Regions from separate parts of the Paenibacillus sp. FSL K6-2441 genome, predicted to be linked through region 2. Evidence: riboswitches for the same ligand, from Rfam matches in the RefSeq annotation. Region 2 holds a riboswitch; the other holds the start of a gene.
What was found. Region 2 has a riboswitch for FMN ahead of ribD (bifunctional diaminohydroxyphosphoribosylaminopyrimidine deaminase/5-amino-6-(5-phosphoribosylamino)uracil reductase RibD). Riboswitches for the same ligand answer to the same signal wherever they lie in the genome.
Positions count from the first base shown of each region.

Region 1: it holds a riboswitch for FMN, as region 2 does, so the genes downstream of both, NSQ80_RS04975 (DMT family transporter) here and ribD (bifunctional diaminohydroxyphosphoribosylaminopyrimidine deaminase/5-amino-6-(5-phosphoribosylamino)uracil reductase RibD) in region 2, are expected to answer to the same signal.

Region 1 is NZ_CP150174.1:1,167,054-1,183,097, reverse strand. It holds gene NSQ80_RS05020 (amino acid ABC transporter ATP-binding protein) at 1-148, opposite strand, end outside; gene NSQ80_RS05015 (amino acid ABC transporter permease) at 161-820, opposite strand; gene NSQ80_RS05010 (amino acid ABC transporter substrate-binding protein) at 908-1,693, opposite strand; gene NSQ80_RS05005 (IS1595 family transposase) at 2,255-3,160, shown strand; gene NSQ80_RS05000 (hypothetical protein) at 3,685-4,071, opposite strand; gene NSQ80_RS04995 (hypothetical protein) at 4,085-4,324, opposite strand; gene NSQ80_RS04990 (AraC family transcriptional regulator) at 4,368-5,393, opposite strand; gene NSQ80_RS04985 (glycoside hydrolase family 52 protein) at 5,552-7,687, shown strand; gene NSQ80_RS04980 (diguanylate cyclase) at 7,961-8,224, opposite strand; gene NSQ80_RS04975 (DMT family transporter) at 8,354-9,370, opposite strand; FMN riboswitch at 9,505-9,661, opposite strand; gene NSQ80_RS04970 (glycoside hydrolase family 18 protein) at 9,768-11,054, opposite strand; gene NSQ80_RS04965 (MetQ/NlpA family ABC transporter substrate-binding protein) at 11,167-12,036, opposite strand; gene NSQ80_RS04960 (methionine ABC transporter permease) at 12,054-12,722, opposite strand; gene NSQ80_RS04955 (methionine ABC transporter ATP-binding protein) at 12,740-13,504, opposite strand; gene NSQ80_RS04950 (SDR family oxidoreductase) at 14,067-14,828, opposite strand; gene NSQ80_RS04945 (ArsR family transcriptional regulator) at 14,918-15,256, opposite strand; gene NSQ80_RS04940 (IS110 family transposase) at 15,662-16,044, shown strand, end outside.
Region 2 is NZ_CP150174.1:2,709,156-2,725,199, reverse strand. It holds gene NSQ80_RS12480 (D-alanyl-D-alanine carboxypeptidase family protein) at 1-1,006, shown strand, start outside; gene spoIIAA (anti-sigma F factor antagonist) at 1,097-1,450, shown strand; gene spoIIAB (anti-sigma F factor) at 1,480-1,908, shown strand; gene sigF (RNA polymerase sporulation sigma factor SigF) at 1,920-2,675, shown strand; gene NSQ80_RS12460 (chromate transporter) at 2,754-3,296, opposite strand; gene NSQ80_RS12455 (chromate transporter) at 3,293-3,895, opposite strand; gene deoD (purine-nucleoside phosphorylase) at 4,135-4,842, shown strand; gene NSQ80_RS12445 (stage V sporulation protein AA) at 4,985-5,626, shown strand; gene NSQ80_RS12440 (stage V sporulation protein AB) at 5,626-6,048, shown strand; gene NSQ80_RS12435 (spore germination protein) at 6,074-7,720, shown strand; gene lysA (diaminopimelate decarboxylase) at 7,833-9,161, shown strand; gene NSQ80_RS12425 (peptidylprolyl isomerase) at 9,304-9,741, shown strand; gene tlp (small acid-soluble spore protein Tlp) at 9,809-10,036, opposite strand; FMN riboswitch at 10,225-10,387, shown strand; gene ribD (bifunctional diaminohydroxyphosphoribosylaminopyrimidine deaminase/5-amino-6-(5-phosphoribosylamino)uracil reductase RibD) at 10,679-11,800, shown strand; gene ribE (riboflavin synthase) at 11,800-12,474, shown strand; gene NSQ80_RS12405 (bifunctional 3,4-dihydroxy-2-butanone-4-phosphate synthase/GTP cyclohydrolase II) at 12,622-13,863, shown strand; gene ribE (6,7-dimethyl-8-ribityllumazine synthase) at 13,930-14,397, shown strand; gene NSQ80_RS12395 (segregation/condensation protein A) at 14,516-15,313, shown strand; gene scpB (SMC-Scp complex subunit ScpB) at 15,282-15,947, shown strand.

The sequences.
Region 1 (16,044 bases), 1.5 Mb from region 2:
CACGCAGCATGGTGCTCTTGCCCGAACCGGACGGCCCGATCACCGCCAGCACCTCGCTCGTAGCGACGTTAAAGGAGACGTTTTTCAGCACCTCCAGCTGGCCAAACGATTTTCGTAAATGCTCGACTTGAACGATTGCTTGATCCATGATTCCAGCCCTTTACTCAAATTTGAACTTCCGTTCCAGCGCCTTAAACAGCACGGTCAGTACCAACGTCATCAACAGGTACAGCACGCCCGCAAGCACAAACGGTACGATCGTAAAATCCCGGTTGACCGCCGTTTGCGCAAAATGCAGCAGCTCGGGAACGGCCACTGCATAGAGCAGCGCTGTATCCTTGACCAGCGTAATCGACTCATTGGAGACAGCGGGCAGCGCGATGCGCAGCATCTGTGGCAGCACGATCCGCGTTGTCGTCTGCCAGCGGCTGAGCCCCAGCACCTTCGCGGCTTCATATTGACCCTTGTCGATCGCCAGCAGTCCGCCGCGGAAGATCTCAGCGAAGTACGCCGCGTAATTCAGCGTAAAAGCAACGCAAGCGGCGACGAACCGATCCATCACGAGATACTCGCCGATCACCGGGATGACCGGCAGCCCGAAGCAAACGAACAGCATTTGCAGCAGCAACGGCGTACCGCGCATGACATAAATATAAGCCCCGGCAAACCAAGCGACTGGCTTGATCCGGCTGCGAACCATAAAGGTAAAGGCGAAGCCCAGCGGAATCGATGTCACGATGGCCAGAAGAAACAGCCAAATCGTGGTTTTCGTCCCTTCCAGCATCGGCCCCAGGATACTTAACAAATACTCCAGACTCATGATCGCTCTCCTCGGAACATCTTGGATTTTAACACAACCAGCAAAAAACCGGATTCCGAAGCAATCCGGTTTTTACGCGTTTCGTTTCTACTTCAGCACTTTGTCTTCGCCAAACCATTTCTTCGAAATTTCCGACGCGGTACCGTCCTGGTTCAGCTCGTCGAGCGCCTGCTGCAGCTTGTTCAGCAGCTCCTCGTTCCCCTTCTTCACGCCGATGCCGTATTCTTCAGGCGCCAGCGACTCATCCAGCAGCTTAAACGTACCTTCTTCCTTCGCCATATAGTATCTCGCCACAACTTCGTCGATCACGACCGCATCAAGCCGTTTCGTTTTGAGATCCGTAAGCGCAAGTACGTTATCCGGGAATTCCGAGATGGTTTTGATCTCGCTCTTGATCGGAGCCGCGTCCAGCGCATCCGCTGCGGAAGACAACGCCTGCAAGCCCACCGTCTTGCCAGCTAGATCGCTGAGCTGGGTGATTTCCGAATCGGCCAGCGTTACGACCACCTGGCTATTTTTCAAGTAAGGCTTCGTAAACAGGACCTTGCCCTTACGCTCCTCCGTAATCGTATATCCGTTCCAGATCAGATCGATCCGTCCGCTGTTCAGCTCAGATTCCTTAGCCGACCAGTCGATCGGCTGGAACGTGGCTTCCATTCCCATTTTCTCCGCCGCCGCTTTGGCGTAATCAATATCGAAGCCAACAATCTCGTTATTTTCATCGCGGAAGCCCATCGGTGCGAATTTATCGTCGATCCCGATCACCAGCGTATTATCCTCTTTCCCCGCTCCCGACCCCGAACAGCCGGCCAGCACCGTTAACACCAGAGCCATCACTAGGCTCATCATGATCATTTTTTTGTTAGCTTTCATCTGTCTCTCCCCCTGAGTATTGCTATTAGCTCAAATACTATTAACTCAAATAGTATTAGCTTAGCTCAGAACCTCGCTTTAGTCCGCTAATACGTTATCAGACTATCATAATACCATACTACCAAAAAAGAGTCGATAGAAACCCGGAGGTTTGTCAGAAATTCCCGGAGTATTGTGACAGGTCTTCGAACAATGTTCACAACCGCTTGCCCTTTTACACGATTATCCCTTTCGTTCAGAACGAGGAATCTAGGAGAGGATCTTCTCACCGCGCCTTTTTTGCACGATTATCCCTTTGGTTCAGAATGGGGAGATCGACGAAGGGGATCTTCTAACTACGCCTCTTTACACGATTATCCCTTTGGTTCAGAACTGGGAACTCCATAGGCGGGATAGAAATGAGATAGCCCGTGGAGCTGATCGTTCCGTTTTTACGAAGATAAGATGGTTTATCTGGGATATTTTTCTTGATTCACGAACAGGTGTTTGGTATAATGATAACAAAGGGAACATATGTTCATATTCGTTGAGTTAGCGGGATTTAAATTGGAGGGATCGGGCATGGGTTTTTATACGAATGCAGAGCTTCAATCTATCAGTAGCCGTTTTCAAAGTGAAGCCGACTGCATCGAGGCGATCATCGCTATGAAGTGGCCAAACGGATTTGTTTGCCCCCGCTGCGCTTATACCAAATGCACCCGCCTGTCCTCCCGACGACTTCCTTTGTTTGAGTGCAGAAGATGCGGCTATCAAGCCTCGCCTTTGGTCGGCACCATTTTTGAAAGAACCCATCTGCCTTTGGTGAAGTGGTTCCAAGCCATGGAACTGTTTCTGCTTCCCGACGGTATCTCGGCGCTGCGGTTGAGTCAGGTAATCCAAGTTACCTACAAGACCGCGTGGCTCATGCTGCACAAAATCCGCCATATCCTCGGTGAATGTGATGCCCGGAATCTGCTCTCCGGAGAGGTAAAGGTGAACCGCGATCAGTATGGGACGGATACCAACCGCTTTCATCCAGCTTCTCAACCTTATGCCACCGCAGTCGTCGCCGGCTGCACGGTCACGGAGTCTGGTGAGCCCGAGCGAGTGAAGATCCAACTGATACCGCATAAAAGAGGAGGCGAGCAATGGGCTACCCGGCGCGATCTCGCGGAGTTCATCAACAAGCATGTAGACGTCCATACCTCAACCAAGCGGTGGTTCCCTTTCGTTCATCGGATGTATCTGCCCCTACGGAGAGTTGTGAGAGAAGCGAGGGACTCTATCAGACGCACGTATGTTGCCTTGGGGATAACGCATTTGCAGGCGTATTTGAATGAGTACACCGTCCGCCGTTACCTGCGCATGACCTTTTCCGAGGAAGAAATGCGCCAGGACCTGCTGCAAATGTGCCTGTCCATTCCAGCGATCCCTTACCGCCAGTTAATCGCACGTGGTCAGAAGCCCTTCCTTGCAGCAGCGGCGTAAACCTGCTAATCGAGGTACTAAGAGGTTATTAATAGCAATGATAGAGGTGCTGATTGGAATGCCAAACAACACGAAATAGGAGCCTCCTACCTTGACTTTCGAGCACAGCTGATCGACCCATTTACAGCTATACCGAATTCAGCTATACCGAATTTTTTTCGCAATCTATCTCTACTCAGTGAGTTGTCGCTCATATGTTCCTTCATATGTTCCTATCCATCGGTTTTCTCACAGCATCTTTTTACTACTGTACTTGACTTGACTACTTCCTTCTCATTCTCCACCAGCTGATTCAACGGGATAATCGTCAAAAAAAGGGCCGCAGAGAGATTCTGTTCCCCCTATCGCATATATCCGTACTTATCGGTTTTCTTGCAGCATCTTACTTCGACTTTGCATATCATATTTCTTTTTCTTTCTTCATTGCCTGATGCAACGGGATAATCGTTGAAAAGAGCGCGGCTAGACTATGTTCCCCTCCCCTAACGAAAACCGTCCGATACACATCGGACGGCTATAGGCAGCTACTGTATTCGGTTCGCAGCCGAAGAAAGGACAAACTGCATAATCGGCGTAACGTCGGGCAAGCTGTGCGGGTGATGGCCGCCGCCTGGCTTGAGGATGGTCGTCACCGTGCCGCCATGTGCCCGGTAGGTGCGCTCAAGCACCGCCCCGTTCTCCTCAAACGGCACGTCGAGATCGGCGTCGCCGGAGACGAGCAGCACCGGCTTCGGGGCGAGCCCGTATTTCGCGGTCAGCCAGGCGCGAAATGCTTCCATCTGCCCGGCGGCGTACGGGCAGCCGTAGAGGTGGCTCAGCCGGCAGTAGGCTAGGTGCCAGCCTTGCTCGAGCAGGGCCAGGTCGGCGTCCGCGAAGGCGCCGAAGTATAGGTCGGTGCGCGCGAACCCCATCCATTCGCGCGCCTCAGCGCTCTCCGCGCCGCCCTACATCACGGCGGCGCGCTCGATCGCCGGCAGCAGTGCCTCGGCCTGCTGCAGCGCCTCCGCCAGCGGCGGCCAGCCGGTGTTCCGGCAGATGCTTCAGGAAAAAAGCCTCCAAGTTCCGGATATACGTACCGTTCTCCGTAATGCTGTCGCCAAAAAAGACAATCCGCTTGCTTCGCGGTAACGCCAATAAGTCAGCGCTTTCATTTTCAATGGTCAAAACAGCTAGCCCCTTTCAATTTAAAATGGATATGAATTCAAAGTTAAATATGAAATCGTGCTCTAAACTTGCCCGGCGATTCCCCAGTCCAACGTTTGAACTGACGGCTGAAATGGGCAATATCCTTGTAGCCAAGTCGTATCGAGACGGCTTCGACCGATAGCTCCGGCTCCATCAGCAACAGCTTGGCCTTCTTTAGCTTCAGCGCCGATAAATACTGGCGCGGCGACATCCCGTACACGCTGCGGAAGATCCGATTGCAGGAGGACGCGCTGTACCCAAGTCCAGCGGTAACCGCCGCGACGGTCTCACGCGACCGGTCCCCGTCCAGAACGTCGACGGATCGACGACCGTGGGAGCCGTTACCACGGGAGACGCTACTGCCGGAACTCCTTCCGCCGGTGATGCTGCCATGGGAGCCATCCCCGCCGGCGCCATTGCTGCCGGAGCTTGCGTTCCCCAACGTTGACGCGCTCCAGGCCGTCTCCGGCTCCTCGACGCTGCGCTCCAGCGCGGCGGCGATCTCCGCCGCGATCCGGTTCATCCGGCTGCTCGGCGCGCCGGACTCCTGCTCTGCCAGCCCTTCGCTCAGGCCGGCAAACAGCTCGAACACCGCAGCCATCGCCCGCATCTTGTCCGCCAGCTTCGCACCTGACCCGTCCGAGGTAAGCGCGATCAGCTTGTCCAAGCTCGGCCGAATGACTTGGGCCAGCGGCCCGTCTGCGGTGTGAAGCGGTGTCTCGCCTCGGCACAACAGCTCGCGAAGCACGGGCTCGTCGACGTTAAAATGCAAGCAATAATACGTCATTGGCTCCGTCCCCAGCGCCCGGCTTTCATGCACGTCTTCAGGGCGAAGCAGCAGGAAATCGCCGGGCTGCTGCACATAACGTTTGCCGCCGACGATCATCTCCTGGCTGCCTGCCAGCAGCAAGTTCACCTCAAACAGCGGGTGGCTGTGGCGCGGATACGACCACTCCGGCGTTACCGTACGCAAATGCGCGGCAAAGAGCTTAAACGTCGAATCCATATTTGGCAGCATATACTCGGTAACCTGATGCTCTCTAGCCACCCTTATCCCTCCGCTTTTTTATATAATCGCTTTCCCCCGCCTCGCCACCGTGAACGTTTTGGATAAATCGATTGGCGGTTTGGACATGGGCGTTCCTCCAAAGCCTTGTTATAATCAAACTAGCATAACCGCTGTGAATTGAACAGGAGGTAATTAACTTGGGTAAAAATATATTTTTTAACGCGCATCACTCCCCGATGGGAGCGTTCGCCAGCTTTACGCTAGGTTATCCCGGCCAAAGCGGCGGCTTCGACCTTGAGCTGGGCAGCCCGCCAAAACAGAACATCTACATTGGACTGCAGGATGATGGGCAAGAGCGTTACCGGGCTTTACCGTTCTTCGGCGAAGGTCTGGACGAGCGGGATCGTTATACGACCGAGGAGAGCGGTTCAGGCTCCAGCCAGCAGCATTCCGTTCAGCAAAAAGAAAGCGATCTCATCACCCCGTACAACCGGAGCGAAATCGACCGCCGGTTTGGTGCGGCGATTGACGAATGGCAAGCCGGCGATTTGACGTTCCGCCTGATCTCTCCGTTTGAAGGCGTGCCTGACCCCGAGACGGCAACGGAAGAGCAGCTGCGTTTCGCGCTGATGCCGGCCGTGCTTGCAGAGATCACGGTGGACAACACCCGGGGAACGTCGACGCGCAAAGCCTTCTTTGGTCTGCAAAACAATGACCCTGTCAGCGCCATCCGCCGCTTGGAGGACGTGACGGGCGGACGTATTTGCGGCATTGGCCAAGGCCGCCATACCGCTATTGCGGCGAGCGATCCGCGGATTACCAGCGCCGGATTTTTTAAGATGGAATCGATTCTTAAGCCAAAGGTTCCGGAAAACCTCCGGTTTGGCCTTGGGCCGGTGGGCGCGCTGCTTATGGATACCCCGGCCGGCGAGAAAGCCACCTACCGCTTTGCGCTTTGCTTCTACCGTGCCGGTTACGTCACGACCGGGATGGATGCGTCCTACTACTATACGCGGTATTTCGCGAACATCGAAGAAGTGGCTGAATATGCGTTAGCACAATTCGACCGCAAGCTGGAGGTCGCCCGCCAAGCGGACGCGCTTGTTAACGACGCCAAGTTAAGCGAGGACCAGAAGTTTATGCTCGCGCATGCCATCCGCAGCTATTACGGTTCCACTGAGCTGCTGGAGCATGACGGCAAACCGCTCTGGATCGTCAATGAAGGCGAATACCGGATGATGAATACGTTTGATTTGCTGGTTGACCAGTTGTTTTACGAGCTAAAAATGAATCCATGGACGGTCAAAAACGAACTCGACCTTTACACCAGCCGCTACAGCTATCGGGATACGGTGCGGTTTCCCGGGGATCCGACCGAATATCCTGGCGGCATCAGCTTCACGCATGACATGGGCGTGGCTAACTCGTTCTCCCGTCCCGGCTATTCGTCTTATGAGCTGCATGCGATCGATGACTGCTTCTCTCACATGACTCATGAGCAGCTCGTCAACTGGGTGCTAAGCGCCACCGTTTACGTGCATCAAACGAACGACCGCGAATGGTTGGACCGCAACCTGCCGATCCTAGAGCAATGTCTGGAAAGCATGGTGAACCGCGACCATCCTGACCCGTCCCAGCGTACCGGCATCATGGGCCTCGACAGCTCCCGAACGATGGGCGGAGCGGAGATTACCACCTATGACAGCCTGGATGTCTCGCTGGGGCAAGCGCGGAACAACATCTATTTGGCCGGCAAGAGCTGGGCGGCGTACGTCGCAATGGAGAAGCTGCTTCGCGACAACGGCCGCGAAACGGCGGCTGCGCTGGCCGGACGACAAGCCGAGCTGTGCGCAGGCACGATTACCTCGCACCTGTTGCCAGGCGGTTACATTCCGGCCGTCATTCAAGAGAACAATGACTCCAAGATCATTCCTGCGATCGAGGGGCTCATCTTCCCGCTTTACACCGGCTGCGAGGAAGCGCTGGATCCAAACGGTCGGTTCGGCGCATATATCGCAGCGCTCTCCACGCATCTGAACACGGTGCTGCAGCCGGGGATCTGCCTGTTCGAGGACGGTGGCTGGAAGCTGTCCTCGACGAGCAACAACTCCTGGCTCAGCAAAATTTATCTCTGCCAGTTCATCGCCCGCCGGATCCTCGGCCTCCCTTGGGACGAACGAGGGCAAGCTGCCGATGCGGCGCATGTGGCCTGGTTGACTTCCGAGAAGAACGCCTACTGGAGCTGGAGCGACCAGATGATGGCCGGCGTGATCTGCGGCAGCCGGTATTATCCGCGCGGTGTAACAGCGATTTTGTGGCTGGACGAGAAATAAACCCGCCTGCAACATAAGAAAAACGTCTGTCGACGTAAATTCAAAGTAGACAGACCGCGTTTAGCGGAAGTTTTTCTTGCGATATCAGGATGCCAGTGCCCCGAAGTTTATACTTTCTGATATCTTAAGAAAAACGTCTGTCGACGTACATTCAAAGTAGACAGACCGCGTTTAGCGGAAGTTTTTCTTGCGATATCAGGATGCCAGTGCCCCGAAGTTTATACTTTCTGAAATCTTCAAAAGCCGGGCCCTAATGGGCCCGGCCTTTCGCTGTTATGCGCCAAACAAATCCCCCTCCCGCAGTCGAGGATGGACCTTCCCGGCGAATTCCTGCAGCAGCTCGTTTCCGATATGATGGCCAAAGGAGTCGTTAATCGTCTTACAGTGGTCGACATCGATCAAAATAAACGAGGCGGGAATCCCCTCCTTCCAGCATTGCCGCAATGTCTCCCGCGTATGGTGCATGAAGGCCCGCCGATTCTTTGGAAATCCAACATGAAACTTTCCACCGTCTCCATCCCGCCAAATGATCTTCATCCTTTTTTGATACTTTTTATTATCACATAACAAATTTTACCAAAGAGGGGTGTGGAGAATGAAAAAAAAAGCGAGGATTTCCATCCTGTGGGACAGGAGGAAATCCCGCTTTTTCATCGACTTGCTGGATTATTGGTTGGTATCTCCCTGACGGGAGATCAGGAATAACGTGCCCCAAATCAGCACGAATCCACATGCCTGGGCTACTGTAATCAACTGCTGGAACGCAATCCAGTTGATCAGAACGCCAACCATTGGGAAGCTCAGCTCCGCCAGAGTGGCGACCGACGCTTTGGTTGTTGTCAGCCCTTTATAATAGACGAGCAGGCTTAGCAGCCCCGGCAACAACGCTTGTCCAAGCATATTGAGGGAAAATGCGGCGATTTGCGAGGTGCCGGTCGGCAGGCTCCAGGCGGCCCCTTCATTCCAAGTGATAGCCAGCAGCAGCGGCAGTGCCAAAATAAACCGCAACGATGTCACCGTCTCATATTTCATCGTCCCTACCATCAACCGGCCCATCACCGTGGATCCGCCCCACAATGCGGCAGCGCCTAGCGACAACAGGCTGCCGATCTGCACAAAATCGCTCCAATGCCCAATCGGCATCGTAAACCCGAAGGTCAGCAAATACGTTCCAAGCAACGCGATAAGCAGATATCCGAAAAAGTGGCGCGGCAGCTTCTCTTTAAGCAGCAATCCGGCCAGCAAGATGGCAAACAGCGGCTGCATTTTTTGCAGCAGCAGGACTGCATTCAGGTCACCGCTTGACAAGGCCAACGTAAACAGAATCGTGGCGATGGCCGAACCGCCCCACGAAATAAATAGCAGCGCGCCCCCTTGACGCCAACCAAGCCCTTTAAGCTCGGTGCGGTTTTTCCATAAGACCGGTATGGCAAAAAGCGCGATAATCAGATGCTCAATCAATACGATTTGCGCCGAGGTCAGCGACTTCAGCAGGATCACCCGAAACAACGGGTCTACGCCCCACAATGCTGCACCCAACACGACAAGCCAGAAACCGCTGCGCGATTTGCGTGCTTGAGCCGTTCTGGGCGAGTGCTGAATCTGACCGGATGCGCCCGTAAGTGCCCCTGCATTCAATCCAGCAGAAATTTGGATACCACTGCTTACTTTGACTTTCTCCATGGTGTCTGTCCCCTTCTTGAATAGAGGGTCTACGTAGAAAACCCCCGCATCGACCTTCCTAAAGGCTTTGCGGGGGCTGACCAAATAAGCTTGGCAGGCGACCATGGCAGGTCCCTGATTCAAACTTCAGCTTCATTGATCTCCTCCCATCCGGACTTTACCGTCGGCCTTGGATTCTCACCAAGTCAGTCGCTTCGGGCCGTGAAGGCCATCTGCGAGTCGCGGGCTGCGGTTCCCTCTTGCCGAAACCTCACCGCCGGTCGGGAATTTCACCCTACCCCGAAGATCTCTATTCATTTAATTTTGGATTACTTAAGTTGTTTCTATCATAACGCAGGCTGTCAAGCGACTCTGTTGCAAAAATCACAAAGCCTGATCATGTCCCAACAATTCATCTTTATCCCCGCTTGACCACCTCGAAATTGTCTTCGAGCAGCAGCCAATTTTGCGGAAAACTTAAACCCAGCTTCCAATAACTCATTCCGCGCAGCCCCAGCTCCTTGATCAGGTTAAACTTGGCTTGGATCGAGCGGGCGTCCTCGAACCAGACTTCATGTTCCCTTCCTTCCGCATCCCAATAATGGAAGAACGGTGCCTGATCCCGCTCGCTGTATTGAATGGCGACTCCATGCCGCGCGGCAATTTGGATCGCCTGCTGCGGACTAATCGCCCGTGCGGTGCTTCCCGGCACAAATGGCAACGTCCAGTCGTACCCATATAAGTTTTGCCCCATCATGATTTTGGAGCCTGGCATTTCCGTCAGCGCATATTCAAGAACCCGGCGGACTGGACCAATAGGCGACACCGCCTGGGCCGGTCCACCGCTGTAGCCCCATTCATAGGTCATGATCACGACAAAATCGGCAATTTCACCGTGGGCCCGGTAATCATGTCCTTCATACCATTTGCCTTGCTGACCGGCACTGGTCTTGGGCGCCAAAGCCGTCGACATCAGCCAGCCCTGCTCCGCGAACCGCGCTTTGGCTTTACGCAAAAAAGCGTTGTATGCCTCCCGGTCTTCGGGCCGCAAATACTCGAAATCAAAGTGGATGTCGCGAAATCCGTATTTGTTTGCTGTCGTGACGATGTTGTCCAAAAAACGATCTTGAATCGGGATATCGTTGAGTAAGATCCGGCCAAGCTCGTCGCTGAACTGATCATTCTCCTGATTCGTGATCACCATCATCAGCACGACCCGGTTCGCCCGGGCAATTTCCGGAAATTGATTTAGCGGAGGCTCTCGAAGCGATCCGTCCCGTTGCGCTAAGAAGCTAAACGGAGCCAGGTATGTCAGGTGCTGCGCTGCTTCCCGCGCACTTTCCTCCAGCGCCGGAGAAACCGTTCCGCCGCGCGGTTCTACATAAGCGTTAAATTCAGCGCTTCTTCGCGGCCGCGGCGGAATGTACAGCCGAAACCCGATCGAAAGGGGGCGCTCTACGCTAATGGCGTTAACGCGGGCTAACTCTTGATAACTTAATCCAAATCGCTGGGCGATCGACCATAAGCTGTCCCCAGGCCGAACCCAATAATAGCTGCCGACAATCGGGATGACCAAGGTTTGTCCAACCACGAGCTGTTCCGGATTCGGCAATTCATTGGCTTCAACGATATCCTCATAAGGTACGCCATAGGCTTGTGCGATACTATACGTCGTTTGGCCTGGCTGGACGATATGAACCTGCATCGACTCCCCTCCTCCATATGGATCATATGCTAACATCATCCTATGAAGAGGGAAGTTTGACCTATTCCGATCAGCAAGGCGCCGTGTCGAGATTTCGTGTCAGGACACTGAATTAGAACGCCGGAATCGCAATCTCGTCGTAATTGTCCTCGAGAAACTTCTTGACCTCCGGACTGGAAATCGCCTTTGCCAGCTTCTGAATCGGCTCGGAATCACGGTTGTCCTCACGAGCCACCAAAGTGATTGCAAATGCCGATTCGACGGTTTCCGTCAGCAAGGCATCCTTCTTCGGCGTAAGTCCCAGCGGGCTGGCATAAGCCGGGGTCATCAGCACCAAATCGGCATCGTCCAGCATCCGGGCCAGCATGAGCAGGTCAACTTCCTCGAATTTATAATTATGCTTGTTCTCTACGATATCCGCAAGAGTCCCGTTAATCCCTACGCCTTCCTTCAGCTTGATCACGCCGGCTTTGTCCAGCATGTCAAGGGAGCGTCCTCCGTTAGACGCGTCGTTTGCGATCACGATCGTTGCTCCGTCCGGGAGCTCTTCCATGGATTTATAACGTTTGGAGTAAGCGCCGTATACCGCATGATACACCGGCTGAACCGGAACGAGGTTGGCGTTTTTGTTTTTATTGTACTCCTCCATCCAAGGGACGTGCTGGAAGAAGTTCGCATCCACTTCCTTGTTCGCCAGCGCATCATTTGGCTGCACATTGTCGGACAAGATCACAACTTCCAGGTTGATGCCCTCTTCCTTCAGCTGCGGTTTGATCAGCTCCAGGATGTCCGTCATCGGCGGAATCAACGAAGCCACCTTCAGTGTAGTTTCCGTGGTTCCGTTCTCTGTCGTCTCCGTATCCGCCGCTGCCGGTGCTCCCACACCTGTCCCGTTATTTGAGGTGTTGCTGTTATTACCGCAAGCGCTCAGCACCAACATCAGCAGTACGAGCGACATGATCCATTTTCCTGTTTTCAGCATGGTTTCTCCCTCCATTGTTAGCGTTTATCCAACCATCGGGACAACGCATTTCCTATAAATTGAATTCCTTGCACCAAAATTACCATCAGCACAATCACCACAGCCATCAGCTCGGTTTCGAACCGCTGATAACCGTAACGGATGGCAAAATCGCCAACCCCTCCGCCGCCGACCACACCCATGACCGTCGAAAAGGAAATGAAGCTGATCGTCGAGGAAGTTAACCCCAACACTAGGCCGGGACGGGCTTCTACATACAAAAATTTCGTGATGATCTGCAGCTTGGACGCCCCCATGGACCGTGCCGATTCAATTACGCCGCGCGGCACCTCCAGCAGCGATTGCTCGACAAACCGCGCATAAATAGCGATTGCCACAACGGCCAGCGGAATCGAGGCGGCCAGCGTCCCGATCGCCGTGCCAACGATCAGGCGGGTGAGCGGAATCATAAACACCACCAACAGCAGGAACGGAAAAGAGCGAACGACGTTCACGATCCCGTTTAGCAGGCCGTACCTCAGGGAGTGCTCATATAGCTGGCCTTTACCGGTCAGATACAAGGCTGTACCTAGGGGCAAGCCAATCAGTAAGGCCGCCAGCAGCGCGATCCCAACCATCACGAAGGTCTCGCCGATCGCTTCGCCAATTTGACTGCGATACTGGACGAAACCATCCCACATCATCATGAGAAAATCCAACGCCCTTACACCTCCATCCCGCCAAGCAACTGCTCCCGATACGAAGCGTGGTAACCAGCCATTGCGGCGGTGCCCACTTCCGCATCGTTCCGCTGGAGCGTAAACGCATCGGTGATCCGGCCCTCTTCCATCACCGAAACCCCTTGGCAAATGCTGCGCACCACGTCCATTTCATGCGTGACGATCACGATCGTCATCCCTAATGTCCGGTGGATATGCAGCAGCACCTCGAGAATCTCTGCCGTGGTTTTCGGGTCCAGCGAGGAGGTCGGCTCATCGCACAGCAGGATGCTTGGCCGGCTCGCCAGCGCCCGTGCAATCGCCACCCGCTGCTTCTGCCCCCCGCTGAGGGAAGCCGGATATTGGCCGGCCTTGTCCTCCAGGCCGACGAAACGCAAACATTCCCGCACGCGTTCGGCGCGCTCCTTCTTGGGCAAGCGGGCGAGCTCCAGCGGTACCGACACGTTCCCACTGACCGTCCGGTTATTCAGCAGGTGGAACTGCTGAAAGATCATGCCGATCGAGCGCCGCACCTCGCGCCGCGCAGTTTCAGGGAGCGCAGTGAGCTCCTGGCCCAGAACCGTCACTTTCCCTTGATCCGGCAGCTCCAGAGCGTTCATCATTCGCAGCAGCGTTGATTTTCCTGCCCCACTGGGCCCGATAATGCCGTGGATGGTGCCTTCCGGGATCTGCAGGGAGACATTGCGCAACGCTTCAAATCGCCCGTTTCGCAAGCTGTACGTCTTGCTGACATGCTCCAACGTGATGATAAGCGTCCCTCCTCTCACTCCGGCGACTGTATTACTTATTTGATCATTCTGTTACATTATGCTTTCTTCCGTTGATTATAGACCATTTATGCATCTGTGTCACTAATTTTTCAAGTTTATTATAAAAGAGAAAAAAGAAAGAACCGCCAAGACTCCCTTAGCGGTTCTTACCCTAATCTCATGTTCCACACTTCCTGCAGGACAGAAATGAACACTTCATCCAACATGACAAAGCCGGGGCCGTATTTGGGCTTTGGGATTCCCAGGTCGATGCGAGTTGCTCAAATTTTTCTATCCGGTCGGACAAATAGCTGTCTACTCGCAGAAGACACGGCTCAGGCTCCGGATGGGCTCCGCTCCGCTTACGCGCCAGCAGCAGGCCGGTCTCCTCCTGAAGCCCGCTGTCTAAGTCCGGCAATGCAGCTTCAACCGGCAGCTCTATGCCCAAAGGCTGCGGTGTACCGCGGCGCTCGATCCAAGCGCAAGCCAGCACAGGCCGAGTACCGATAGGTATGCCTTCGGGGTGGCTTGCTTGCCCGAGAGCTTGGTCGTCGTCATGGGCCTAGATGGCCGGCATGACATTTCCACCGGTCACCGGGAGGTACGCCCCCGTGATAAAACCGGCTAACTCGGAAGCCAGGAACGCAACCGCATTGGCAATATCCTGATCTTCCCCCCGCCGCTTCAGCGGAACTCCAGCGATATAAGCGGCATCATTCCGATCCGCAAGCTCGCGGTCGCGATCGCTGATCGTCCAGCCCGGGGCGACCTGATTAACGGTAATCCCGTACTCCCCAACCTCCTTGGCCAGGACGCGGTAAACGCCGTCCATGCCTCTTTTTCCTGCCGTATACGCCGACTGGTTGGGGAAATTCTGCATGGCGCACTCGGTATTAATTCCGATGAAGCGACCTTTTCTTTTGCCCATCATCGCCGGAATAAACGCCTTGGCCAGAAACACGCTCTGCAGAACGCAGGATTCAAATTGGCTCACATAATCCTCTGCCGGCTGCTCCAGAACCGAGGTCCAGTTATACTGCACCACGGCATTGGCGACGACGATATCCGGATCGCCAAGCTCGGCCGCTACCTTCGCTTTCATCGCTTGGATATCCGCTTCCTTCGTGATATCGCCTCGCACGATCATCGCTTCTCTGCCGGCTTCGGTAATCTCCTGCAGCAATTCCTGGGCTTTGGCTTCATTATTCACGTAGTGAATCGCCACTTTCGCTCCGCAAGCGGACAACGTCCGGGTGATTACCCGGCCTAACTGGCCGGTTGCTCCGGTAATCAGCGCGATTTGTCCTGAGAGATCAATATTCAACACGGGTACGCTCCCCCTTGGCTCCGATTTATAGCTCAAGTCTCTACCTAATCGGATATTCGTATTATTTTAACGATCAGCTTATCATCTTACTTCGATTTGACGTTTAGCTCTTTATGTTCTGTTTTCTCATAAGCCTCCAAGATCGAGGTCAGCAAACCTGGGAAGCGGGACTCCAAATCCACTTCCCGCAACGAAATAAACCGCTGCGTGCCTTGGATCCGAGTCGATATGACGCCGGCTTCCCGCAGCGTCCGGATATGGTGCGACAACGTCGATTTGGCGATGGGAACCTCGAAATGATTGCAAGGCTGTTCGCCGCAGCGGCGCATTTCCGCCACAACGCTAAGCCGAATCGGGTCACTTAAAGCGTACAACACGGAAGACAATTGGATTTCATCCCGTTCGGGGTGATATAGAACCTTCATAAGGAAAACTCCTCGTATAGTATCTTTAAAAAGCTCTTTTAGGTTCATTTCCATCCCCCCGGGGGATGGAAAACAGCCTCCAAATTTCCAGCTTGTTCTTTGAAAATTCCATCAGGGACTGGACTTTCCGGTATGCCTCTGGACAATGGAACGTAGGGTCCATTCGGGGAAATCCTTCTGCCTCCAGTAGCATCGTCTACTCCTTAAGTCTGTTTCTCCGGTACGCGTCTGAGCTTCTTACCCGCTGGCTGTTCCCTTCGGCATCCCATGCCCGGTTTTAGCAGATCCGGGGCAGCTCATGGCCCGAAGTGTGTCCTCATACGCGAGGGTGATAGATCTGCGCGTGCGCCGGAGGCATCCCGGAGCGTCCATTCCCTGAATCCCTAGCGAAAGGAGGAATTTCACTTGAAGCTTTTTGTCGGTATTGACGTGAGCTCGCAAGAGCTCGAAGCGTGTTTCATGAACGCTGACGGTGACAAGCTTGAGACACTCACCGTCAAAAACAATTTGAATGGCGCCTCGCACTTGCGTGACCAAATCGTCGCTGCAGCGGACAAGTTGGCCGTCACCGAGATTCACATCGGCTTGGAAGCCACTTCCGTCTACAGCTGGCACCCTGCCATGTACCTGCATCAGGATCCAGCGCTTCGAGAGCGCAAGGCCAAGGTGTTCACCTTGAACCCCAAGCTCATCAGCAAGTTCAGAGAAGCCTATGCGGATATGGACAAGACCGACCGGCTCGACGCCTGGGTCATTGCGGATCGCCTGCGCTTCGGCCGCCTGACGAC
Region 2 (16,044 bases):
TCATGAGAAACTGCCTCCCGCCAGCATTACCAAGATTATGACGATGCTGCTGACGATGGAGGCGATCGATAACGGTACACTGAAGCTGACCGATAAGGTGACTGCCAGCGAATATGCGGCATCTATGGGCGGCTCGCAGATCTTCCTGGAGCCGGGAGAAACGATGACCGTGGCTGAGCTGCTGAAGGGCGTGGCCATGGCGTCCGGGAACGATGCGTCCGTGGCGCTTGCCGAGAAAATCGCCGGCTCGGAAAAAGCGTTCGTCAAAATGATGAACGAACGGGCGCAGCAGCTCGGGTTAAAAGATACGCATTTTGCGAACTGTAACGGCTTGCCGGTGGCGGACCATTATAGCTCTGCTTACGATATCGCCATCATGAGCCGAGAGCTGCTGAAGCATGAGGAGATTACGAAGTATACCGGCGCGTACCAGGATTATTTGCGCCAAGGAACAGAGAAGCCGTTCTGGCTCGTGAACACGAACAAACTCGTGCGCTTCTACAGCGGGGCAGACGGCCTGAAGACCGGGTATACCTCGGAAGCGAAGTTCTGCCTTGCCGCTACCGCGAAACGTGACGGGCTGCGCTTAATCGCCGTAGTGCTTGGCGAGCCGAATACAAAAACGCGGAACAGCGAAGTCTCGGCGATGTTCGATTACGCCTTCTCGCAATACGCGCTGCTGCCGATTTATCAAGCGGGGGAAACGATCGGCAAAGTGAAGGTGCAGAAGGGGATGAGCGCTCAGCTGGAGCTGACCGCCGCCAAACCGCTGAACGTGTTGGTCAAAAAAGGCGTGAAGCAAGACAGTATCACACAAAAGCTGATCGCACCGGAAAAGCTTGCGGCACCTATTAAAGCCGGCCAAACGATCGGCAAGCTGGTCGTCTACCAGGATGGCCGCACGTTAACTGAGTTCGAGCTGACCGCCCCTGCGGACATTGATAAAGCGGGCTGGTGGACGTTGTTCAAGCGAACCGCCGCACACTTGTTTTTTGTAGATTCATAGGGCTTTTCTTCTAGTTTTGTCAGGCGGCAGGAATCCGGCCTGAGGTCGTAGAATTGTTGTGTTCATGTCTAGGGAGGAGAGTGAACAGGCGTGAATTTGCATGTGGAAATGGTAAGACACCGCGAGACATTAATTGTACGCTTGAGCGGGGAATTGGATCATCATACGGCGGACAACGTCCGCATGCGGATGGATGAAGAAATTGCCCGCGGAAACTGCCGCAATCTGGTGTTAAGCCTCAAAGAGCTGCAGTTTATGGATAGCTCCGGCATCGGCGTCATCCTCGGAAGATATAAGCTGATCAAGCAAAAGGGCGGGAAGATGGTCGTGTGCGACGTCAACCCGCCGGTATATCGACTGCTGGAAATGTCGGGATTGTTTAAGATTATGTCCATCTTCGAAAACGAGGATATGGCGCTGACGGAACTGGAGGTGGCCCTGTGAATACCAACGCGAATCAAGCCGGGAATTTCATGAAACTTCAGTTTGCCGCGAAGTCCGAAAACGAATCGTTTGCCCGGGTGACCGTCGCCGCCTTCGTATCCCAGCTGGATCCCACGATGGATGAGATCACCGACTTGAAGACGGTGGTTTCGGAAGCGGTCACCAACGCCATCATCCACGGATATGACGGGAACCCGGAAGGGATCGTCACCATTTCCGCCTCTATTGAGGGCGATACGGTGACTTTGATTATCGAGGATCAAGGCCGCGGTATCGAGGATGTGGAATTGGCGAAGCAGCCGCTTTATACGTCGAAGCCGGAACTGGAGCGCTCGGGGATGGGCTTTACGATCATGGAAAATTTCATGGATGAATTCGATGTGACCAGCGAGATTGGCGGGGGCACGCGCATTCGGATGAAGAAGAGGATTGTATCCAAGAAAGCTTTATACAATTAGGGGTTGGAGCTATGGATGCCGAAGTGAAGCAAATCTCGAGAGAGTTTTTGGACGACACGGAAGTGAAACGGTTGATCGCCCTGAGTCAATCCGGGGACAACGCTGCCAGAGACCGGCTGGTGAACTGCAACATTCGACTTGTCTGGTCCGTCGTGCAGCGGTTTATGAATCGGGGATACGAACCCGAGGATTTGTTTCAAATCGGCTGTATCGGCCTGCTGAAGTCGGTGGACAAGTTTGATCTCAGCTATGATGTGAAGTTTTCTACGTATGCGGTGCCGATGATCATCGGGGAAATTCAGCGTTTCCTGCGCGATGACGGGACGCTGAAGGTCAGCCGTTCGTTGAAGGAGATGGCGAACAAGGTTCGCAAGAAGAGGGATGAACTGTCCAAGCTGCTAGGCCGGCTTCCAACCGTGAAGGAAGTTGCCGATGAGCTGGGAGTTACTCCCGAGGATGTCGTGTTTGCCCAGGAGGCGAACAAACCGCCGGCATCCATTCACGAAACCGTATTTGAAAATGACGGCGATCCGATTACGCTGATGGATCAAATCGCTGATGAGACCCAGGAGCGCTGGTTTGATAAGCTGGCGCTGCATGAAGCGATCGACGGCTTAACCGACCGGGAGCGTCTAATCGTGTACCTAAGGTACTATCGCGACCAGACCCAATCGGAGGTGGCGACCCGGCTTGGGATATCCCAGGTTCAGGTGTCCAGGCTCGAGAAAAAAATATTGCAGAGCATTCGCGACCAGATCGCGCAATGAATTGGCAAGCCCTTCGGGCAGCATTTGCCTTAAACGGCACGCTGAACCGAGGGGCTTTTGCATTTATGCAGGTCGCGCTTACACGTAATGCTGGAGCACCAATCCGCCATAAATGAACGCGGCCACGATGACAAGAGCAGGATGAATTTTGCGGCGCTCCATCGCCCAGAACGCGATAGCAGCGATCGCCAGCGTCTGCCAGATGCCGATATCGTCTAAGGGCTCTTTGGCCATCCGCCAGGTAAGGGTGACCATCATGATGGCGATCACCGGCTGCACCAGCAAGGTCATCCCTTTGACGACGCTAGACTGGCGGTATTTGGCAAGCAGGCGGAGCAGCAGGATAAGGCCGGCCGCCGAGGGCAGCACGGTGCCCAGCAGCGCAAGTCCAAGGCCGATCCAACCGCCGACCTCAAAGCCTACGTAGGCGGCGATTTTGGTGGCGATGGGGCCTGGTAAGGCGTTGCCGAGGGCAAGCATATTGGAAAATTCCGCATCCGACAGCCAATGATAGTGGGGCACGATCTCCTGGTACATTAACGGAATGGAGGAGGGGCCTCCGCCATAGCCCAGCAAATTGGCGATCAGGAAGCCAAGCAGCAAGTTCAGCCAATCGATCATGGGCCATCTCCTTCCCCGTCCGGTCGCTTACGCTTGCTGCGGAAGCGCGCCATCGCTCGGTAATGTACGGCACCGTAGCCAAGGAACAACACAATCACGAGCGCTGGATGAACTTGCAAGACCACCAGCAGCAATAGGGCCAGGAGCATGAACAGGATACCGGAGATGACGCCGAGCCCTTTGATTCCTTTTTTCGCAAATTCATAAGCCATGACTCCGAGCATAACGGCGATCACAGGCGAGACAGCCGCGATCATCCCTTTCACGACGCGAGACCCAGCTAGAAGATTCACAGCTGAGAGCAGCAGGAGCATCGCCAGGACACTGGGGAAGATGTGCATGATCACAGCATAGAACGCTCCCAGAACCCCTCTACGCTTATAGCCCAGGTAGGCGGCCATCTTCGTTGCGATGGGGCCGGGCAAGGCGTTGGCGATGGCGAGAATTTCGCCAAACTCTTCATCGCCAAGCCACTGATAACGCTTGACGGCATCGTGCCGGATCAAGGGGATGACGGAAGGTCCGCCACCGTAACCTAACACGCCGGTTCTAACCATGGATACGCCCAGGTCCAAATAATCTTTAAGATGAGGTTTCAAGCGGTTCCCTCCTTTGTTCTTAAGTTACCCGACTTCGCCCAATCCTAGAATAACCAGTCAACCCTATTATAGGGGGAAGGAGAGGGAAGCGGCGAAAAAATGTGCATCGTGAGGCAGGTGCATCAATGCATCAATACGGTTCTGCGGTGATTGCATCCATGTACGATGGTTGTCGCATCCTATATAATAAAGAGCGTTGATATCAATACCAAAATTGGAAGCAAGGGAGATACCAGAACATGAGTGTACATATCGCAGCGAAACCGGGAGAAATTGCCGAAACGATCCTGCTGCCTGGAGATCCGCTCCGGGCTAAATTTATCGCCGAGACGTATTTGAGCGACGTCATCTGTTATAACGAAGTGCGCGGCATGCTTGGCTTTACCGGAACGTATCAAGGGAAACGGATTTCGGTACAGGGTACCGGTATGGGCATCCCGTCGATTTCGATCTATGTGAATGAGCTGTTGAAGGAGTACGGTGTCCAAAATCTGATCCGTGTGGGGACTTGCGGCGGCATGCAGCCGCATGTGCACGTACGAGACGTTATTTTGGCTCAAGCTTCCTGTACCGATTCCAGCATGAACCGCCATGTCTTCAGCGGGTACGATTTTGCGCCGATCGCTAACTTTGAGTTGCTGAAGGCGGCTTATGAGCGCGGCGTGGAAAAAGGGCTGAAGCTGCATGTCGGCAACATTTTCAGCTCGGACATGTTCTATCGCGACGATACGAGTGTGACCCAGCTGCTGATGAAATACGGCGTGCTGGGAGTCGAAATGGAAACCACCGCCCTCTATACCCTGGCCGCCAAATACGGCGTGAAGGCGTTGACGATTCTGACCGTCAGCGACCATCTGCTGACTGGCGAGGAGACGTCGGCGGAGGAACGGCAAACGACGTTTAAGCAAATGATGGAAGTGGCTCTGGATACGGCAGCATCGCTGTAATCCCAGAAGAGCTCAATCGAATCAAGCATGGGAGCGGATGCGTAAGCATCGTCCCATGCTTTTTTTTGCGTGCAAGAGTAAGAGTAAAGCCCCCCCTCGCTTGGCATACTATGGGCAATACGCTAGTGGAAGGGTGGTCAGCATGGAGAATGAGTCCGCGTCCATCGTCTATTTGCGTCTGCGCAAGCAGGTCGGACTTCCCGCCGGGGTGCCGATCCGGCTGCGGGACGTAGCCCGTATGCTGGCAGAGCCGGAGCTGGAGGGCAAGCTGCTGGAGCTGGAGTTGGTCCGGCCGGAGCAACGTGACGGGAATCTGATCGTGATTGATACGCTGCAGGTCATTTCCGCGATCCAAGCGAGGTTTCCCGGGCTGCGGATTGAGCTGCTTGGCGAGCCCCATGTACTCGTGGAAATGATCAGAGCCGAGAAGAAGCCGTCTCTGCTGCTGTTTGCCTTAGTATGGCTGTTGCTCTTCTTTGGAGCGGCCTTGACCATCATGAACTTTCACGCCGACGTCAGCATGCCCGAGGTTCAGGTCCGGATCGTGGAGATGATCACGGGGGAGAAGGACGAGCATCCTTATCTATTTCAAGGGGCCTATTCCGTAGGTATCGGTTTTGGGATGATCGTATTCTTTAATCATTTGTTTAAGAAAAAATGGAACGAGGAACCCACCCCGCTCGAAGTTGAAATGTTCCTCTACCAGGAGAACCTGAACCAATACGTCGTTGCTGAAGAGTACAAAAAAATGCACCGCGCCGATTCAGCGGCGAAGCGAAGCTGATGTCACCTGTTGCTGCGGGGTTGGCGATCTTCCTTGGCCTGGCCGGCGGCATTGCTATTGGCGGAGGCGTGATCGCCTTATTTATCGTGCTCGACATGATTCCGCGCCTGGCCCAGGTGACAAATTCCTACGATAAGGTGCATTGGTATGAAGGGGCGATGATCGCCGGAGCGGTGATTGGCACGGTAGCGGACTTCTGGAACTGGAAGGTGGCCGGGCCATGGCTGATTACCGGCATCGTCGGTTTGTTTAACGGCGTATTCGTGGGGATGCTGGCGGCGGCTTTGACCGAGGTGCTGAACGTACTTCCCATATTAGCCAAGAGGCTGCATATGCAGCGATATCTGTTTGGCTTCTTGCTCGCGATGGTGTTTGGCAAAATGGCGGGCTCCCTGTTTGAGTGGTTTATTTACAGACCGTGATTTGAAGAAACGGAGGTAGATGTGGATGGAGCAGGATACGCAGGAAACGATGCAGGGCGGAATGGATCAGCCGCAGGCGATCCCGGACTTCGTGCCTGAGGAAGAAGAAAATTTTCTGCAGGAGAATTATCCGGAAGAGGAAGCGATCAGACGGAAACGCGAAGCGGAGCGGTCCGATAACGTTGAGGAGTCGGTCATCTATTGGCAGCAAAGCGATGCGATCAGCCGCAGTCTGACGACAACGAAACATACGCTGAAGGAAGTCATCGGAGCGGGAGAGAGCTTTGACGTTGTGTTCCGCGACATGACCTTCGGCGGCAAACGCACCTGCCTGCTCTTCATCAATGGGTTTGCGAGAACCGACGTCATGCAGGAGATCATTAAACGGCTGACGTATTTGACGCCGGAAAATTTAACGACCGGAGCGCTTCGATCCTTCTTCGAGCTCTATATTCCTCATATTCAGGTGGAAAAAACGGAGAAGCTGAGCGACGCCATCAATAAAACGTTAACCGGCATGAGCACGCTGTTTATCGAAGGCGAGCAAACCGCGCTGATCATGGATACCCGGTTGTACCCGACGCGCAGCCCAGAGGAACCTTCGCTCGAGCGCGTCGTCCGCGGTTCGCGGGACGGATTCACGGAGACCTTGGTGACCAACATTACCTTGGTCCGCCGCCGGCTTCGTGACCCAGGACTGAAGCTGGAGATGGTCAGCGTTGGCCGTCGGACCCGCACCGATGTCTGTATCGCCTACATCGATGATATCGTGGATAAGACCCAAGTCGATTCGATCCGTGAGAAAATCAAAGCCGTTAACATCGACGGGATACCTCTGGCGGATAAGCAGTTGGAGGAAGCGATCATTCACCGAGGATGGAATCCGTATCCGTTGGTACGCTACTCGGAACGTCCGGACGTCGTTGCTTCGCATTTGCTCGAAGGACGGGTTGTCGTGTTTGTGGATACATCGCCCAGCGTGATGATATTGCCGACGACCTTTTTTGATCTATGCCAGCATGCGGAGGAGAACCGGCAGACCCCATTCATGGGGACTTACCTGCGTTGGGTCCGCTTCTTTGGGATTTTCGCCTCGCTCTTCCTGCTGCCGATTTGGCTGCTGATCGTCGTTCATCCGGAGTTCAAGCCGGCGGGGCTTGCCTTTATCGGGCCTCAGGAGCAGGGCAAAATCCCTCTCATCGCCCAATTCCTGTTAGTCGAGTTCGGCGTCGATCTGATGCGGATGGCGGCTGTGCACACGCCGACGCCGCTGGCATCAGCGATGGGCTTGATCGCTGCGATCCTGATCGGTGATATCGCCGTCCAGACGGGGCTGTTCGTCAACGAGGTTGTCCTTTATATGGCGGTAGCGGCCGTCGGGATGTTTGCAACGCCGAGCTATGAGTTGGGACTGGCCAATCGCGTCGTGCGGCTCGCTTTGCTTGTGGCCGTGGCGATTTTCGGCGCCGGCGGGCTGATTGTCGGGATCACCACATTTATCGTTTTGCTGACCCTGCGCCGCTCGAATAATTCGTCTTACATGTGGCCGTTCATACCTTTTAATGCAAAGGCGATGGCCGGGGTATTATTCCGCGTTCCGGTCATGACATCCAAGCAGAGACCGTCCTCCAACAAACCGCGCGACAACACGCGAATGCCGGGCAAAAAGTGAGGCTTAGGCTTGTTTAACAAATAACACAAATGATATTCCGAAAAATCCATTTTTCAGTTTCCCGGTTGTTTGCTATACTGGTGTAAAATTGTGAAAGTGGAGGACTGCATAGATGTATTTACACGGTACCAGCAAAATTAATGCAAAAGGCCATCTCGAAATCGGCGGCTGCGATACGGTCGAGCTGAAGCAAACCTACGGAACGCCGCTGTATATCGTAGATGAAGCCCTTGTGCGGCAAAGATGCCGTGAATATATGGGTGCTTTCCGGGCATCGGGGCTGTCTTTCCAGGTCGCCTATGCCAGCAAAGCATTCTGCGTCATGGCGATGTGCCGGCTGGCCGAGGAGGAGGGCTTGTCCCTGGATGTTGTCTCCGAAGGTGAATTGTATACGGCCCTTCAAGCGGGATTTCCTGCGCAGCGAATCCATTTTCATGGCAACAACAAGACGCCAGATGAATTGGAAATGGCGATTTCCGCCGGGATTGGCTGTTTCGTAGCGGACAACTTTACGGAGCTGCACATGCTGCAGGCGCTTGCCGCCGAGAAAGGCGTTACGGTCAATGTCCTGCTGCGCGTAACACCAGGGGTGGAAGCCCATACGCATGAATATATTTCAACTGGTCAGACGGACTCGAAGTTCGGGTTTGATATCGGCAACGGTTCGGCGTTGGAAGCCGTTGATTTGGCCAACCGCAGCCTGAATCTGCATTTGCTTGGCGTGCATTCGCATATCGGCTCGCAAATTTTTGAAGTGGAAGGGTTCCAGTTGGCGGTTGAGCGCGTCGCGGCTTTTGCTATGCAGGTGAAGGATCAGCTTGGTGTGATCTTCAAGGTGGTTAACCTGGGCGGCGGCTTTGGCATTCGTTATACGGAAGGCGACACACCGCTGAAGGTGTCCGATTATGTTGGAGCGATTACGGATGCAGTGAAACGGGAGTTCGCTGATTATCCGCAGCTTCCGGAAATCTGGGTTGAACCGGGCCGGAGCATCGTAGGTGATGCTGGCACGACGCTGTATACGGTAGGTACAAGCAAGGATATCCCTGGCGTACGTAAATACGTGGCCGTTGATGGCGGAATGACGGACAACCCACGTCCGGCGCTGTACGGGTCGAAATATGAGGCGATGCTGGCCAACCGCGCCAACGATGCCAATGAAGAGATCGTGTCGATTGCCGGTAAATGCTGCGAAAGCGGCGATATGTTGATTTGGGACGTAGAGCTGCCGAAGGTGAACAGCGGCGATCTGCTCGCCGTATCCTGCACCGGTGCGTACAACTACGCGATGGCCAGCAACTACAACCGGATCCGTCGTCCGGCGGTCGTGTTCGTGCAAGACGGCCGCAGCGATCTTGTCGTGAAGCGCGAGTCGTTGCAGGATCTGGTCGCATGTGACGTGATTCCAGAACGGATCGCGAAGCAGCCATCGCTGAAATAGGCAGGAGCGATTGAAGCAACAAGGCCTGAGAGGGAGCGTGTATTCGTTCCCTGTTTGGCCTTGTTTTGCTTGTACGCGGATTTTCTAGTAAACTGTAAGAGGTTTGTCCCAGACGTTCATATAGAAGGGTGTGTACATTGATATGAAAAAAGGTAAAATCGTTTTGGAAAAAGGCGGAGAAGTCGAAATTCAGTTCCTGCCCGAGGAAGCTCCTGGAACGGTCGCGAACTTTGAGAAGCTGGCCAACTCCGGATTTTATAACGGACTTACGTTTCATCGCGTGATTCCAGGGTTCGTCGCGCAAGGAGGTTGCCCGATCGGCAACGGTACAGGCGGCCCAGGTTACACCATCAAATGCGAAACAGATACCAACGTGACCAAGCATGAGCGCGGGGTATTGTCGATGGCCCATGCCGGCAAGGATACCGGCGGCAGCCAGTTCTTTATCGTCTATGAGCCGCAGCCGCATTTGAACGGAGTGCATACCGTTTTCGGTAAAGTGATTTCGGGTATGGAATACGTGGACCAAATTCGTCCTGGGGATAAAATGAAGGAAGTTACCGTTTGGGACGAAGCTTAATCAGCCAGTAAGTAAGAGGGCCCCGCAAATCCAAGTTGGTCTTGGCGCGGAGCCCCTTTTCATTGAATTAAGATTTTCTTTGGTGAGCGGCTTCGTCTTTGATCTCTTCGCGTAAGCCTTCGATAGCGTGCAGTCGTTTCTCGTTCTTCTCCTCGATTTGCTTCTTCTCCTGAGGGGAGATTTCGTCAGCATGTTCGCTGAGGTAATCTTGTCCTTCACGGAAATTCTTAATCGTGTTTTGGATGCTCCGTTGCAGCTTTTCCACATTGTCGGAGCGATTATCCGGTTTTGCCACGTTCATTCCTCCTGAGAATTGAATTTGTCATACGATATCGTTCTTAAGGTTAGCTCTTTAGGCCGGTTTTTATGCACATCTGCAAGTATCCGCTAGGTGGAGGTTCGCTGGCGTTGTGACAGGTGTGCTTGATTTTTTGCAAAATTAGTGCTAACATTCGTCTTGCAGTCATGCAAATTTAATATTTGGCAATCCTTCGGGGCAGGGTGAAATTCCCTACCGACGGTGATGGCTCATTGGACGCTCGTTCGATGAAGCACAAGTCCGTGACCCGCAGCGCTTACGTAAGCATGCGGCTGAGCCGGTGAGATTCCGGGACCGACAGTATAGTCTGGATGGGAGAAGGAAAACGCGAGAGCACGTACGTTATTTTATTTGCGAAGGTGTTCATACCTAAAGAGCTTCAAACGATCAAGTTCTATTTTTCACATATATACGATGGTGAAGAGTCTTGACGTTGCCAAGCTTTCGTTTTGGTCCATTGTCGTCTTGTACGATCTCAGATCGTGTCGTGGCGACAGGGAGGAGACGAAGGTGCTCTTTTTGATATGCGTAAAACCACTCTCATTTCAACCCTGCCGGATTGCGGCAGGGTTGTTTTTGTATTCTTCGCTTCACGGATTGGTGTAAGGAGGACCGCGGATGAAGGTGATTGACGACGAATATTACATGGCTCTAGCGCTGGACATGGCGGAGCGCGCGCAGGGACAAACCGGGACCAATCCGGTCGTTGGTGCCGTTGTCGTGAAGGACGGGGCATTGGTTGGGCTGGGTACGCACTTGAAGCGGGGAACACCGCATGCCGAGGTGCATGCCCTGAACATGGCCGGTTCCCAGGCAGAAGGCAGCACCGTTTATGTCACCTTGGAGCCCTGCAGCCATCACGGGTTAACGCCGCCTTGCGCAGAGCGCTTGATTCACGAGAAGGTGCAGCGCGTCGTAGTTGCCTGCGAAGATCCAAATCCGCTGGTCGCCGGCAAAGGCATTGAGCTGCTTCGCGCCGCCGGGATTGAGGTGGAAGTTGGTGTGCTGCGTGAACGGGCTTTGAAGCTGAATCGTCGCTTTATTAAGTTCATCACGACCGGCATGCCGTATGTGACGATCAAATCCGCCAGCACGCTGGATGGGAAGCTGGCGAGTCGGACGGGGGACAGCAAGTGGATCTCCAACGAGGGAGCAAGAGAAATCGTCCATACGATGCGGCATCGCCATCAGGCCATTATGGTAGGCGCCTCGACGATCCTCGCGGATGATCCGCAGCTGACTACCCGGTTATCCGTTCCGGGATTGTCGCCCATTCGCATCATCGCGGATTCGACGCTCCGCATTCCAGAGACGGCACAAGTCCTTCGGGATGGGCAAGCTCCCACATGGATTGTGACGACGGAACAGGCTGATCCAGACAAGGCAGCACGCCTCATCCACCTTGGGGCGGAAGTTCTCCGCTGCGGCAGCGGTCCGCAGGTTGATCTACGGAACGCGCTCGTTCAACTCGGACAGCGAGGGATTTCTTCTGTACTCGTAGAAGGAGGCGGACGTCTAAACGGTTCACTATTGGAGCAGCAGCTGGTGGATGAGATCGTGCTTTTCCTTGCTCCCAAGCTGATCGGAGGAGCTGAAGCTCCCTCGAGCTTTAGCTTTGCCGGGTATGATCTAATGCGGGATGCGGTGACCTTGCGCGACATGGAAGTCGAACAAATCGGGGATAATGTGTGCATCCGGGGAGTACCGGTCTGGGCGCAGGTGAAGGAGGGAGATCACTAATGTTTACAGGACTTGTGGAAGAAATCGGCACGATGAAATCGATCAGCCGCAAAGGGGAAGCGATGATTCTGAACATTTCGGCGAAGGTTGTGACGGAAGGCATCAAGCTAGGTGACAGCATTTCGGTGAACGGAGTCTGCTTGACAGCCACCTCGTTTGACGCTTCCTCCTTTACGGTAGACGTGATGCCGCAGACGTTCCGCAACACGAATCTAAAGGATTTGAAACCAGGCAGCCGTGTGAATCTGGAGCGAGCCATGGCGGCGAATGGACGGTTCGGCGGACATATCGTACAGGGACATGTCGACGGAGTCGGCACCATTGTCGGAACGAGCCAGGATCAGAATGCGGTCGTGTTTGAAATTCGTCCAAGTAAGCCTTCCTTATTCAAATACATTATTCCTAAAGGCTCCATCGCTGTAGACGGGATCAGCTTAACGGTGGTCGAAGCGGAAGGCGGGACGTTTACGGTATCCATCATCCCGCATACGTTAGCCGAGACGGTGCTCGCCTTCAAGCGGGCGGGAGATACGGTGAATCTGGAATGCGATGTGCTTGGAAAATACGTGGATCATCTCCTCAAGTACGGCAGAGGCGGTCAGGATACGGAAGAAGCGAGCGGCGGCGAATCGGGAATCAACCTCCCGTTTCTGGCTGCGAACGGGTTCGTTTAAATTTGATTTTAACGGAACGGAGAGCTCTGCGCTAAATAAGACCTCCTAGTTCCGTTAGCAGTGCAAATCGCCCAATGTGTTGAGGAATAACGTCTCAGAGTTCTGTTACATCAGACGATCAACATTTACTTTAAGGAGGGGAAAGTGATGAGTGACATTGTATTAGACCGGGTCGAAGAAGCGATTTACGAACTGATGCGGGGGAAGGTCATTATCGTCGTCGACGACGAAGACCGGGAGAATGAAGGAGATTTCGTGGCACTGGCTGAAAAGGCAACGCCCGAAGTGATCAACTTCATGATCACCCAAGGCCGCGGTCTGGTCTGCCTGCCGATTACGGCGGAACGGGCAGAGGAGTTGGATTTGCAGCCGATGGTGGCGCAAAATACGGATAATCATGGGACGGCCTTTACCGTCTCCATTGACCATAAAGATACAACGACGGGAATCTCGGCATATGAGCGTTCGTTGACGGTGAAGGCGATCATGGATCCCAACGCCAAGCCATCGGACTTCCGCCGCCCAGGCCATATGTTCCCGCTGATCGCCAAGAAAGGCGGCGTGCTGCGCCGCGCCGGCCATACGGAAGCAGCAGTAGACCTGGCCCGGATGTGCGGTGCCTATCCAGCCGGCGTCATCTGCGAGGTCATCAAGGAAGATGGGACGATGGCCCGGCTGCCGGATTTGGTGGAGATCGCCAAAACCTATGATCTTAAACTGATCAGCGTCAAGGACCTGATCCATTACCGCAATGAGAAGGAGAAGCTGGTTAATCGCGAAGTGGAAGTGCGCATGCCAACCGATTACGGCGAATTCCGCGCCGTCGCTTATACGAACGACGTGGATAATAAAGAACACGTTGCGCTCGTCAAAGGTGAGATCAACGGCGATGAGCCGGTGCTGGTGCGGGTGCACTCCGAGTGCTTGACCGGGGATGTGTTCCACTCTCACCGCTGCGACTGCGGACCGCAGTTCGAAGCCGCACTGCGCCAGATTGAGGAAGCTGGCAAAGGCGTGCTGCTGTATATGCGCCAGGAGGGCCGCGGCATTGGCTTGGTTAACAAGCTGAAGGCCTACAAGCTGCAGGAGCAAGGCTTTGATACGGTGGATGCCAACCTGAAGCTTGGATTTCCGGCAGACCTGCGTGATTACGGAATTGGAGCGCAGATCCTCAAGGATCTGGGTGTCCGCAAAATTCGCTTGATGACCAACAATCCACGGAAAATCAAAGGCCTGGAGGGCTATGGCCTGGAGGTTGTTGAACGGGTGCCGATTCAAATGAAAGAGAACGAGGATAACACAAAGTATTTGCATACCAAGCAAGCGAAATTAGGGCATTTGCTCAAATTTGACGATGTGGAGCAGGATGAATCCTCCTCACGCGTCTAAATACGGCGAAGTGAAGTTTCCCTTTAGCAATGATCTAACTCCACTAATAGAAAGGTTTGATGAATCATGGCAAACGTATTTGAAGGGCATTTAGTATCGGAAGGGTTAAAATATGCGATCGTGGTCAGCCGCTTTAATGAATTTATTACAAGTAAGCTGCTTTCCGGCGCCTTGGATGCATTGAAACGGCATGGAGCCAAAGAGGAAGAAATTTACGTCGCATGGGTGCCCGGTGCATTTGAAATCCCGTTTGCGGCACAGAAGCTGGCGGAGAGCGGCAAATACGATGCAGTCATCACGCTGGGTACGGTCATCCGCGGTTCCACCACCCATTATGATTACGTCTGCAACGAGGTTTCCAAAGGCGTTGCCGCCGTTGGCCTCAAAACCGGCGTACCTACGATCTTTGGCGTCGTAACGACCGAAAATATCGAGCAAGCGGTCGAACGTGCCGGAACGAAAGCTGGAAACAAAGGCTGGGATGCGGCGTTGGCAGCGATCGAAATGGCGAACTTGACGAAACAGCTGCAATAATGCTTATCTTAATGTAGTACCCCTGAGCCGTAGGGGTACTACATTTTTCTTTTGCAACAAACCATTTTTAAGGTAAACTTATGTACATACATGTTTGCTTACGGGTGGAGGATGTTCATTGACGACAGTAACGTATAAGCTGGAAACCTTCGAGGGGCCGCTGGATTTGCTATTGCATCTGATCGATAAAGCCGAGATTGATATCCATCAAATCTCCATTAGTGAGATTACCGATCAGTACCTCGAATATTTGCAAGACATGCAGGAGCTTGAGCTGGAGGTCACCAGCGAGTTTCTGGTCATGGCTGCGACGCTGCTGTCGATCAAGAGTAAGCAGCTGCTGCCGAAACCACCCGTCATCGAAATGGACGATGATTTCGATTACTTGTTTGAGGAGGAAGAGGATCCTCGGGACGAGCTCATCCGCAAGCTGATCGAATACCGTAAATATAAAGGGATCGCTGCGCATTTGCATGAACGCGAATGGGAACGCAGCTTGATTTTCTCTAAAGAACCGGAGGATTTGACGCCGTATATGCCGGTTGTGCAGGAGAACCCGGTAAAGGGGTTGCATGCTGCCGATTTGATTGCCGTCTTCCAGAAGGCGATGCGCCGGGCGGCCAAGCGCAACACGGTGGCGCGGATTCACCGCGACGAAATTTCCGTTAAGGACCGGCTCAAGGAAGTCGTGGCCGCGTTCGAGCATGTGGGTAAAGGCGGAAGGTTGCTCTTTTCCAAGCTGCTGCATGCGGAAATGAGTCGGCACGAGATCGTCGTTACGTTTTTGGCCGTGTTGGAACTGATGAAGATGAAGCAAATCGTCTGTTATCAGAACCGGCTATTCGACGATATTGTTATGGAGTGGAGAGGGGAAGGAAGTATCGATGAATTTTCAGGAATTGAAATCGATTATTGAGGGGTTGCTCTTCTTGGCAGGCGAGGAAGGCTTAAGCCTCAAACAGCTGGCCGAAGTGACGGAGCAGCGGCAAGAGGTGGTGTCCGATGCCCTGCTGGATATGAAATCGTCCTTCGAGCGAGCCGGCAGAGGACTGCAAATCGTGCAGATCGCCGGCAACTACCAGCTGGCGACGCTTCCGGAGCACGCCCCTTATTTCGAACGTCTGGCTTATTCGCCTTCGCGTTCGACCTTATCCCAGGCTGCGCTTGAAACGTTATCGATTATCGCCTATCGACAACCGATTACCCGGGTGGAAATTGAGGAAATCCGCGGGGTCAAATCCGAGCGGGCGATTCATTCCCTGGTGAACAAGGATTTGATCGAGGAGGTTGGCCGCGCTGAAGCGATCGGGCGTCCGATTCTTTATGGGACAACCAAGGCGTTTCTGGACTATTTTGGACTGGCCAGCTTAAAGGATTTGCCGGATTTGGCCGATTTCGAAAGTGCCGAGGAGCTGGAGGAGGAAACGCAACTCCTGTTCCAACGCTTAGAGGAACAACAGCTGACGTTTGATGATGTGAATCAGGATTTCGTTGCGCAGGAGGAGTCACCGGAGGAATATCCCGATGATCCGGAACCAGGGAATTTATGAGGACATCCGCAAAGAAACCGCAGGCAGAACGAACCGACGATCCCGCTCAAATTGAGACGGGATCGTTTGTTATTCGGCCCCAAAACGCATTAAGTTT